One region of the Catenulispora sp. MAP12-49 genome, then DNA from elsewhere that is predicted to be linked to it. Evidence: riboswitches for the same ligand, from Rfam matches in the RefSeq annotation. Region 1 holds a riboswitch; the other holds the start of a gene.
The links. Region 1 has a riboswitch for cobalamin ahead of ABIA35_RS03360 (ABC transporter substrate-binding protein). Riboswitches for the same ligand answer to the same signal wherever they lie in the genome.
Positions count from the first base shown of each region.

Region 2: another riboswitch for cobalamin. It lies ahead of ABIA35_RS19140 (putative cobaltochelatase); the one in region 1 lies ahead of ABIA35_RS03360 (ABC transporter substrate-binding protein).

Region 1 covers NZ_JBGCCP010000001.1:712,973-717,833, forward strand. The annotation lists gene ABIA35_RS03350 (GNAT family N-acetyltransferase) at 1-522, shown strand, start outside; gene ABIA35_RS03355 (enoyl-CoA hydratase/isomerase family protein) at 547-1,377, shown strand; cobalamin riboswitch at 1,534-1,659, shown strand; gene ABIA35_RS03360 (ABC transporter substrate-binding protein) at 1,765-2,754, shown strand; gene ABIA35_RS03365 (FecCD family ABC transporter permease) at 2,764-3,966, shown strand; gene ABIA35_RS03370 (ABC transporter ATP-binding protein) at 3,963-4,733, shown strand; gene ABIA35_RS03375 (ABC transporter substrate-binding protein) at 4,730-4,861, opposite strand, start outside.
Region 2 covers NZ_JBGCCP010000009.1:198,061-202,921, forward strand. The annotation lists gene cobO (cob(I)yrinic acid a,c-diamide adenosyltransferase) at 1-571, opposite strand, end outside; gene ABIA35_RS19140 (putative cobaltochelatase) at 571-2,643, opposite strand; cobalamin riboswitch at 2,731-2,857, opposite strand; gene ABIA35_RS19145 (hypothetical protein) at 2,963-3,142, shown strand; gene ABIA35_RS19150 (sulfite oxidase-like oxidoreductase) at 3,214-3,861, opposite strand; gene ABIA35_RS19155 ((2Fe-2S)-binding protein) at 3,992-4,327, shown strand; gene bfr (bacterioferritin) at 4,475-4,861, shown strand, end outside.

The DNA of each region.
Region 1 (4,861 bases):
CCGGACTGCAAGGTGCGCGCGAAGGAGGTCTATGGCCGCGACCTCGCCTCCTCCGTCGCGATGTGGCGCTTCCTGCTGGACATCGACCTGACCAGCGAGGTCCATGCCGACGTGCCGACCGACGCCCCGCTGATGTTCCTGCTCGCCGATCCCCGGCAGGCGGTGCCGCGGCTGCAGGACGATGTGTATGTGCGGCTCGTGGATGTGGACCGGGCCCTGACGGCGCGGCGGTACGCGGCGCCGGTGGACGCGGTGTTCGAGGTCTCGGATCCGTTCTGCCCGTGGAACACCGGACGGTGGCGGCTCAGCGGTGATGCTTCCGGAGCCGTCTGCGAGCGGACCACGGATCCGGCGGATCTGGTGCTCGGGCCGCGCGAGCTCGGGTCGGCCTACCTCGGCGGCTTTGCGTTGGCCGCGCTCGGCCGGGCGGGTCGGGTCGAGGAGCTGCGGCCGGGGGCGCTGGCCGAGGCGTCGCGGGCTTTTGTGAGCGATATCGCGCCGTGGCTCCCGTTCGGCTTCTGACCTCCATCTCATACTGTGGGCACCATGAACGAGGTATCGGAGAAGGATTACAACGGCGTACTCCTGCGGCGGCACCCGGCGTCCGGCAACGGCGTGGTCGCGGAGATCGTGCTGAACCGCGCTTCGGCGATGAACGCCATCTCGACCGGGATGGCCGCGGCGATCCGGGACGTCGCGCCGGAGCTGGCCGAGGACCCGGCGGTGCGCGCCGTCGTGGTGTCGTCGGCGCCGCCCGCGGCCGAGGGGAAGAACCACGCGTTCTGCGTCGGCGTGGACCTCAAGGAGCGCAACCAGATGAGCGACGCCGAGCTGGTCGCCACCCGGCCGGCGTTCCGGCGGACGTGGGGCGCGTTCGGCTCGCTGCCGATGCCGGTCATCGCCGCGGTCTCCGGCTACGCCCTGGGCGGCGGCTGCGAGCTGGCGCTGGGCTGCGACCTGATCGTGGCCGACGACGGCGCGGTGTTCGGGCTGCCCGAGGTCTCGGTCGGCGTGATCCCCGGCGGCGGCGGGACGCAGACGCTGGTGCGGCGCGTGGGCATGAACCGCGCCGCGGACCTGATCTTCACCGCGCGCCGCATCGACGCCGACGAGGCCGACCGGTTCGGGATGGTCGACCGGCGGGTGCCGGGGACCTCGACGGCCCGCGGGGCGGCGCTGGAGCTGGCGCAGCAGATCGCGAAGAACTCGCCGATCGGGGTGCGCAACGCCAAGCACGCGCTGAAGGTCGGCGCGGACCTGCCGCTGGCCGCCGGGCTGGACGTGGAGGACGGGGCGTGGCGGGCCACGGCGTTCTCGGCGGACCGGGCCGAGGGCGTGCGGGCGTTCGTGGAGAAGCGGGCGCCGGTCTGGCCGTGAGGCAGCGCGGGGGTTCTGAAGTAGCGCAGAGGCCTTGAAGCGGCGCAGAGGTCTTGGAGTAGTGCAGAGGCCTTGGAGTAGCGCAGAGGCCCTGGAGTAGCGCAGATCACCGGCCGTCGCCCCTTTTGTCGTTAGGCGAGTGCCCGAGTGCTTGCTAGCGTCATGGGCGACGGCGGTGCGCCGTCCACATCGTGTGCAGCGAAGCCGGTGAAAATCCGGCGCTGTCCCGCAACTGTGAGCTCCCTGCCGGGAGCGAGCCAGGTCGCCTCATGCGATGTGCCAAGGTTCGGCCCTCGAGGTTCGGGGCGGTCCGGCTGTGTGCGCGTCACGCCTGCCTGGGTCGGCGCGCGCGGCGGGGACCGCGGATCAGCCGGAGGAGCTGACCTCGTGCATTCTCGTCTGCACAATTCGACGCGGCGCGTGGCCGTCGGCCTCGTCGCGGCCTCGGCGCTGCTGGCCGCCGGGTGTTCGTCGTCGAAGTCGGCGTCGGCCCCGGCCGCTTCCGGCAGCACGTCGGCCACGTCCGCCGCCTCGTCCGCGGCCGCCTTCCCGGCCACGATCACCGCCAAGAACGGCGCGGTGAAGCTGGCGGCCGAGCCGAGGAAGATCGTGTCGCTGTCGCCGTCGGCCACCGAGGACTTGTTCGCCATCGGTGCCGGCTCGCAGGTCACGGCGGTCGACGACCAGTCGGACTTCCCCGCGAGCGCTCCGAAGACCACGCTGTCCGGCTACAAGCCGAACGCCGAGGCGATAGCGAAGTACAACCCGGATCTGGTGGTCGTCGCCGACGACAGCTCGCAGATCGTGGAGCAGCTCGGCAAGCTGAACGTCCCGGTCCTGTGGTTCGACGCCCCGAACACTCTGGACGACGCCTACACCCAGATCACCGGACTCGGCGCCGCCACCGGCCACACCGCCGCCGCGGCCACCGAGGTCGCCGGCATGAAGCAGCAGATCACCGAGGCGATCGCGGCCACGAAGAAGCCGGCCACGCCCCTGAAGTACTACTACGAGGTCGGCACCCCCGGGAACTACAGCGCCACCTCCAAGACCTTCATCGGCTCGATCTTCGCCCAGTTCGGCCTGACCAACATCGCCGACCCGGCCGACAAGACCGGCGGCCGCTACCCGCAGCTGTCCGACGAGTACCTGGTCACCGCGGCCCCCGACCTGATCTTCCTGGCCGACACCAAGTGCTGCCAGCAGACCTCCGCCACCGTCGCCGCCCGCCCCGGCTGGTCCGCGATCCCGGCGGTGAAGAACGCGGCGAAGGGCACGGTCGTCGGCATGGACGACGACATCGCCTCCCGCTGGGGCCCGCGCCTGGTGGATCTGGTGCAGCAGATCTCGAAGGCCGTGAACCAGGCCCAGGGCTGAGCCACCGCGATGCGGCGGCAGGGAGCGGACGCGGATGCCGACGCGGCGGCGGCGGGGGGCGCCGAAGCCGCGGCGGTCGACGCTGGGCAGGTGACGGCGGCGGCCGACGGCGGCCGGACTGATCTCCGCGCGACCACCAGCGATCTGACTCCCCCGCGCCGCCGCCTCGCCCGCTTCACCATCGCTCGCCCGACCATCGCGCTCCTCGCCGCGACTGCGGTCCTCTTCCTCGCCGTCCTGGTCTCCAGCCTCGGCGGTGCCGCGGGCCTTCCGGTCGCCGGCACCGCCAAGGCGCTGCTGGACAAGCTGCCCTTCGTCGACCTGCACACCGGGCTCGGGCCGGTGCAGCAGAGCGTGCTGGACCAGATCCGGCTGCCGCGCGTCGTCCTGGCCACGCTGGTCGGGGCGTTGCTCGCGCAGGCGGGGGCTGCGTATCAGGGTGTCTTCCGCAATCCGCTCTCCGATTCCGGGACCATCGGGGCCTCCGCCGGTGCCGGGATGGCCGCGACTCTCGTCATCGTCTACGGCGGCGGGCCCGAGCACACCGTGGCGGGGATCGGTGCGGTGCCGCTGGCCGCGTTCGTCGGGGCGCTCGGCGGGGTGCTGGCCAGTTATGTGCTCGGCACGCTCGTGGGTCGGGGCGGGACCGCATCGCTCATCCTCGCCGGGGTCGCGGTCAGTTCGTTCGTCGGGGCGGTGCAGGCGTTCGTCATGCAGCGGAGCACCACCGATGTGCGGCAGGTGTACTCGTGGCTGTTCGGGAGTTTCGCCTCCGCCGACTGGTCGCTGGTGCGGTTGGCGCTGCCGTATGCCGTCATCAGTGTCCTCATCGTCACGGTGCACGCGCGGCATCTGGACGTCCTCGCGCTCGGTGATGACGAGGCCGCCACGCTCGGCCTGAACCCGGTGCGCACCCGGCTGATCGTGCTGGCCGCGGCCTCGCTGGCGACCGCGACGGCGGTGGCGGTCAGCGGGATCATCGGCTTCGTGGGGCTGGTGGTGCCGCATGTCGTGCGGCGGGTCGCCGGGCCCGGGCACCGGCTGCTGCTGCCGATGAGCCTGCTGGTGGGCGGTGCGTTCCTGGTGCTGGCCGACCTGCTCGCGCGGACCGCGCTGGCGCCGGCCGAGCTGCCGATCGGGGTGGTGACCTCGTTCGTCGGGGCGCCGTTCTTCCTGGTGATCCTGCGGGCGACGCGGGAGCGGGACCGGTGAGCGCGGTCAAGGCCGCCGGGGTGCGGGTGAGGCTGGACCACAAGCCGATCCTGCACGGGGTCGACCTCGCCGTGGCCTCCGGCTCCTGGCACGCCGTGCTCGGTCCGAACGGCGCGGGCAAGTCCACGCTGCTCAAGGCGATCGTCGGCATCCTGGCGTACCAGGGCGACATCCGGGTCGGCGGGGAGTCGGTCGCGAAGCTGTCCGCCAAGCACCGGGCCCGGCTGATCGCCTACGTCCCGCAGCAGCCGCAGCTGCCCGGCGACATGACCGTCGCCGAGTACGTCCTGCTCGGCCGTACCCCGCACCTGGGCTATCTGGGTGTCGAGTCGCGCAGCGACCGCGCTGTGGCCGAGGGCGCGCTGGAGCGCCTGGACCTCGCCGGATTCGCCGGCCGGCGGCTCGGGGCGATGTCCGGCGGCGAGCGGCAGCGCGTGGTGCTGGCCCGCGCCCTGGCGCAGCAGGCCGGCGTGCTGCTGCTGGACGAGCCGACCACCGCCCTGGACCTCGGCCACCAGCAACAGGTCCTGGACCTGGTCGACGAGCTGCGCGCGACCGAGGGCCTGACCGTGATCAGCACCCTGCACGACCTCAGCCTGGCCGCGCAGTACGCCGACGAGCTCACGCTCGTGGTCGGCGGCGCCGTCGTCGCCACCGGCACGGCGCGGGAAGTCCTTACGGAGCAACGGATCGCGGAGCACTATGGAGCTCGGGTCAAAGTCTTCGACGACGGCGCGGGCCGCCCGGTCATCCACCTCGTCCGCTAGGGCGAATAGGAGACCTCGGGCACGTCGTAGCAGTTGGTGTCCATGTCCGGCACCCGCGTGACCCAGCCGCCCTTCCCGCCGTCCGCGGAGTCCTGCCACTGCGCCACGTTGAAGCAGGCATGCGTCGT
Region 2 (4,861 bases), on a different contig from region 1:
TGACCTTGGTCATCTCAGTGACCAGGTCGGCGGCCTCCAGCAGTTCGGGGGCGGCGTCCCGGCCGGTGATGACCACGTGCTGGCTCCCGGGGCGGTCGGCCAGGGTCTTCACCACGTCCTCGACGTCGACCCAGCCCCACTTCATCGGGTAGGTGAACTCGTCCAGGACGTACAAACGGTAGGTCTCGGCGGCCAGATCGGCCTTGATCCGCTCCCAGCCGGCGCGGGCGTTGTCGGCCTGGAGCTCGGGGTCGCTGTGCAGATCGCGCTGGATCCAGGACCAGCCCTCGCCCATCTTGTGCCAGTCCACGGGACCGCCGACGCCGCTGCGCTCGTGCAGCTCGCCGAGCGCCTTGAGCGCCGTCTCCTCGCCGATGCGCCACTTGGCGGACTTGACGAACTGGAACACCCCGATCGGCCAGCCCTGGTTCCAGCCGCGCAGGGCCAGGCCGAAGGCGGCGGTGGACTTCCCCTTGCCGGGGCCGGTGTGCACGATCGTCAGCGGCCGGTTGCGGCGCTGGCGCGTGGTGAGGCCGTCGTCGGGGACGGATGTGGGCTGGCCCTGCGGCATCAGGCGGCCTTCCGGTCGGAACGGGGTCGGTTGCCGTGCACCGCCGCGGTGAGTGCGTCGGCGGCGAGGTCGGTGAGGGGCATGTGGTCGGCGCCGAGGTCGGCGGCCAGGCGCGCGGCCAGCCCCAGGCGCACCGGCCCGGCTTCGCAGTCCACGACGACGGCGGTGCCGCCGAGGGCCGCGACGGCCTGGAGCAGGTGGGCGGCGGCGCGGCGGGTGTCGGCCAGGGGGTCCTTGGAGTGCGAGGCCTGTGTCGCGCGGCCGTCGGTGACGATCAGGACGAGCGGGCGCCGATTCGGATCGCGCATGCGCTCGACCCGCAGGACGTCGGCGGCCTGGAGCAGACCGGCGGCCAGCGGGGTGCGGCCGCCGGTGGGCAGCGAGGTGAGGCGGGCGGCGCCGGCGTCGACCGACCAGGTGGGCGGCAGCGCGACCTCGGCGCCGCGGCCGCGGAAGGTGACCAGGCCGACCTTGTCGCGGCGCTGATAGGCGTCCAGGAGGAGCGAGAGGATCGCGCCCTTGACGGCCGCCATGCGCTGGCGGGCGGCCATGGAACCCGAGGCGTCCACGACGAACAGGACGAGATTGCCTTCCCGGCCCTCGCGAATCGGCTCGCGGAGGTCTTCGGAGCGCAGGCGCAGCGCGCCTTCGCGACGGCCTCGGGCGACCTGCTGGGGCGCGGCGGCGTGGACGGTCGCGATCAGATGGAGACCGCGCGCGCCGGGGCGGGCGCCGACCGAGCGGCCGCCGGTGGCGCGGGCGCGGGAGCGGCGGCCCTCGGCGCCGGTGCCGACGCCCTCGACCTGTAACAGGCGGGCTTTGAAGGGCTCGCTGGGCGCGGTGGGTGCCTGGTCGCGCGAGGAGCCGGACGTCTGCTTCTGCTCAGCGGATGACTCTCCGGGTGAGGCGCCTGCAGAGGGCTCTGACTCGGCACTGTTGGACGGGCCGCCGGAAGTATCACCGCCGTCGGGACCACCCGAGCCGCCGCCGTCGGGCCCGCCGCCGTCGGGCCCGCCGGAGCCGGGACCGGGATCAGGATCCTCATCCCCGTCGTCCATGGCCTCGTCCAGCCGCTCCTCGTCCAGGCCCGGCGCGTCGAAGGGATGCCGCCGCCGGCGGTGCGGCAGGGCCAGTGTCGCCGCCTGCCGCACGTCCTCGGCGATCACGACGTCGCGCCCGGCCCACGCCGCGAGCGCCGTCGCGGCGCGTGCCGTCACCAGGTCCGCGCGCATCCCGTCGACCTCGAAGGCCGCGCAGATGCGGGTGATGCGCAGCAGTTCGGAGTCCGGCAGCCGCACCGCGGGCAGCAGCGCACGCGCCGCCTCGATGCGTGCGGCCGTCTCCTTGTCCGCCTGCTCCCAGGCCGCTGCGAAGCCCTCGGGGTCGGCCTCGTAGGCCAGGCGGCGGCGGACAACCTCGGCGCGTTCGGCCGGCTCGCGGCTGGCGCGGACCTCGACGGTCAGGCCGAAACGGTCCAGCAGCTGCGGGCGCAGCTCGCCCTCTTCGGGGTTCATGGTGCCGACCAGCAGGAAGCGGGCGGCGTGGCTGATCGAGACGCCTTCGCGCTCGACGTGGGCGACGCCCATCGCGGCCGCGTCCAGGAGCAGGTCCACGAGATGGTCGTGCAGGAGGTTGACCTCGTCGACGTACAGCAGGCCGCGGTGGGCGGCGGCCAGCAGGCCGGGTTCGTAAGCGGCGACGCCGGAGGCCAGGACCTTCTCCAGGTCCAGGGAGCCCACGAGGCGGTCCTCGGTGGCGCCGACCGGGAGTTCGATCAGGCGGGCCGGGCGTGACTGGGCCGCGGCGGCGGCCGGAGCGCCCTGGCCGGGCACCGCGTGCGGGCCGTCCGGGCAGGCCGGGTCGGGGGCCGCGGGGTCACAGGAGAACCGGCAGCCGGGGACCACCGCGATCTGCGGCAGCACCGCGGCCAGGGCGCGCACGATGGTCGACTTGGCGGTGCCCTTCTCGCCGCGGACGAGCACGCCGCCGACCGCCGGGGACACGGCGTTGAGCAGCAGGGCCAGCCGCAGGTCGTCGAGACCGACGACGGCGGTGAACGGGTACGGCGGCACGCCGGATCAGCTCCTCACGGGTATCCACGCCCGACAGGTCTCCTCAAGAGAACACGCCGCGGGGGCGGCGTGCCTGGGGCGGTCGTAGTCTCCTGACTCTCAGATCCGCGCGCCTGCCCGGCCTTCCCAGAACACTGATGTTCCAGTGGCATCTCAAGCGGGAGGCACTCCCTGATCACAGTGGCGGGACCGCTCCGGATTCGCACCGGATTCCTGCCGACCGTCCCGCGTGCAGCATCCCGCAGCGATCACCGGCCGTCAAACCGCGTCCAGGCGGCGCCGGGTGGCGCGATGTCCGGATGTATCCCTCAATGGGAGGGTGAGCGAGCGACGGCGCAGACCCCGTGTCCTGGGTGAATACGAGCTGGACGGCGGCGCGTTCGCGCCGGCGCGGGGTGAGCAACGCGACACGCCCGACCCCCAGGAGCCGCTCCGCACGCTCGGGCGGCCCGCCGGGTCGCTGTGGCGGGCCGTGCTGCGCCGGATCCGGACCAGCTGACCGGCGACCAGCTGACTGACGGCCGGCTGACGGGCGGCCAGCTGTCTGACGGCCGGCTGACTGGCGCCGGACTACAGCGGAGGCCCGTCCCCCGGGTCCTCCTGATAGGAGTACCGCTGTTCCTCCCACGGGTCGCCGATGTTGTGGTACCCGCGCTCCTCCCAGAACCCGCGGCGGTCCTCGGTGAGGTACTCGATGCCCCGGACCCACTTGGGCCCCTTCCAGGCGTACCGGTGCGGCAGGATCAGCCGCAGCGGGAACCCGTGCTCGGGGGTCAGGGGCGCGCCGTCGTGGTGGGTGGCGAACACGACGTCCTCGCGGAGCAGGTCCTCCAGGCGCAGGTTCGAGCTGTAGCCGTACTCGGCCCAGACGGTGACGTGCGTCGCGTCCGGGGCCGGCGGCGCCAGATCGACGATGGTGCGGCCGGAGACGCCGCGCCAGGAGGCGTCGAGCATCGTGAACTTGGTGACGCAGTGGAAGTCGGCGATCACCTCGACGGTGGGCAGCGCGCCGAACTCCTCGTGGAACCAGACCGCCTCCTCGCCGTCGGCGGTGGCCCCGGTGACCCGGAAGTCCCAGCTCGCGGGCTTGAAGCGGGGCACGGGGCCGTAGTGCAGCACCGGCCACTCGCCGCGCTGCATGCGCTGGCCGGGAGGGAGCCGCTCGTCAGCCCGCGCCGTCCCGGCGTCTGTGTCCACCCCTGATCCCGGCTGCCCCATGGAGACCATCGTCCCAGATGTGGTGCACGGCACGTACCGCGGGGACTTGGCAGCGGGCGATAGGTAGCTTAGGCTCCCCTAAGTACCGATCGATCGCCGCTGGCGACCTCGCAGACAGCCGGAGCCCCGCTTGTACGCCTGCATATGCCACGCGGTCACCACCGCCGAGGTGGACGCTGCCGTCGCGCTCGGCGCCAAGTCCGTCAAGCAGGTCCGCAAGGCCACCGGCGCGGGTTCGGCGTGCGGGACGTGCGTGAAGCGGCTGAGCTGCCTGCTGGCCGCAGCGCGGGTCGCGGACTCGGCGCCGCCGGAGGCCATGCCCGAGGCCGAGCGGCTGCCGGAGAGGACTCCGGTCCACGCTCCGGCCCACAAGCCGGCTCCGGTCCCGGTCCCCGCGGCACGCACCGCGACCCCGGTCTTCCAGCACGCGCCGCACTGCCCGGCCGCGCTGCCCGCCCTGGGCTGATCGCGGACCGCTCCACCGGCTGATCCGAGTCCCACTCCCCCGGCCGGTCCCGGCCCGATTCCGCGCGCCCAGGCACTCCCTCTTTCGGCGCAATCCGCGCACACGCCGTTACCCCACCGGTCGGCGGCTCTGGCAATATCGGACGCCATGCAGGGTGACAAGGACATCATCGCGTTCCTCAACGAGCAGCTCACCGCCGAACTGACGGCCATCAACCAGTACTGGCTGCACTACAAGCTGCAGGACAACCGCGGCTGGAAGAAACTCGCCGAGTACACCCGCAGCGAGTCCATCGACGAGATGAAGCACGCCGACAAGCTCGCCGAGCGCATCATCTTCCTGGAGGGGCTGCCCAACTTCCAGAAGCTGTTCCCGCTGGAGATCGGCCACAGCGTCACCGAGATGTTCCAGGCCGACATGAAGGTCGAGGTCGCCGCGGTGGAGCGGCTGCGCAACGGGATCAAGCTGATGCGCGAGCGCGGGGACGTCACGTCGGCGAACCTGTTCGAGGAGATCCTGGCCGACGAGGAACAC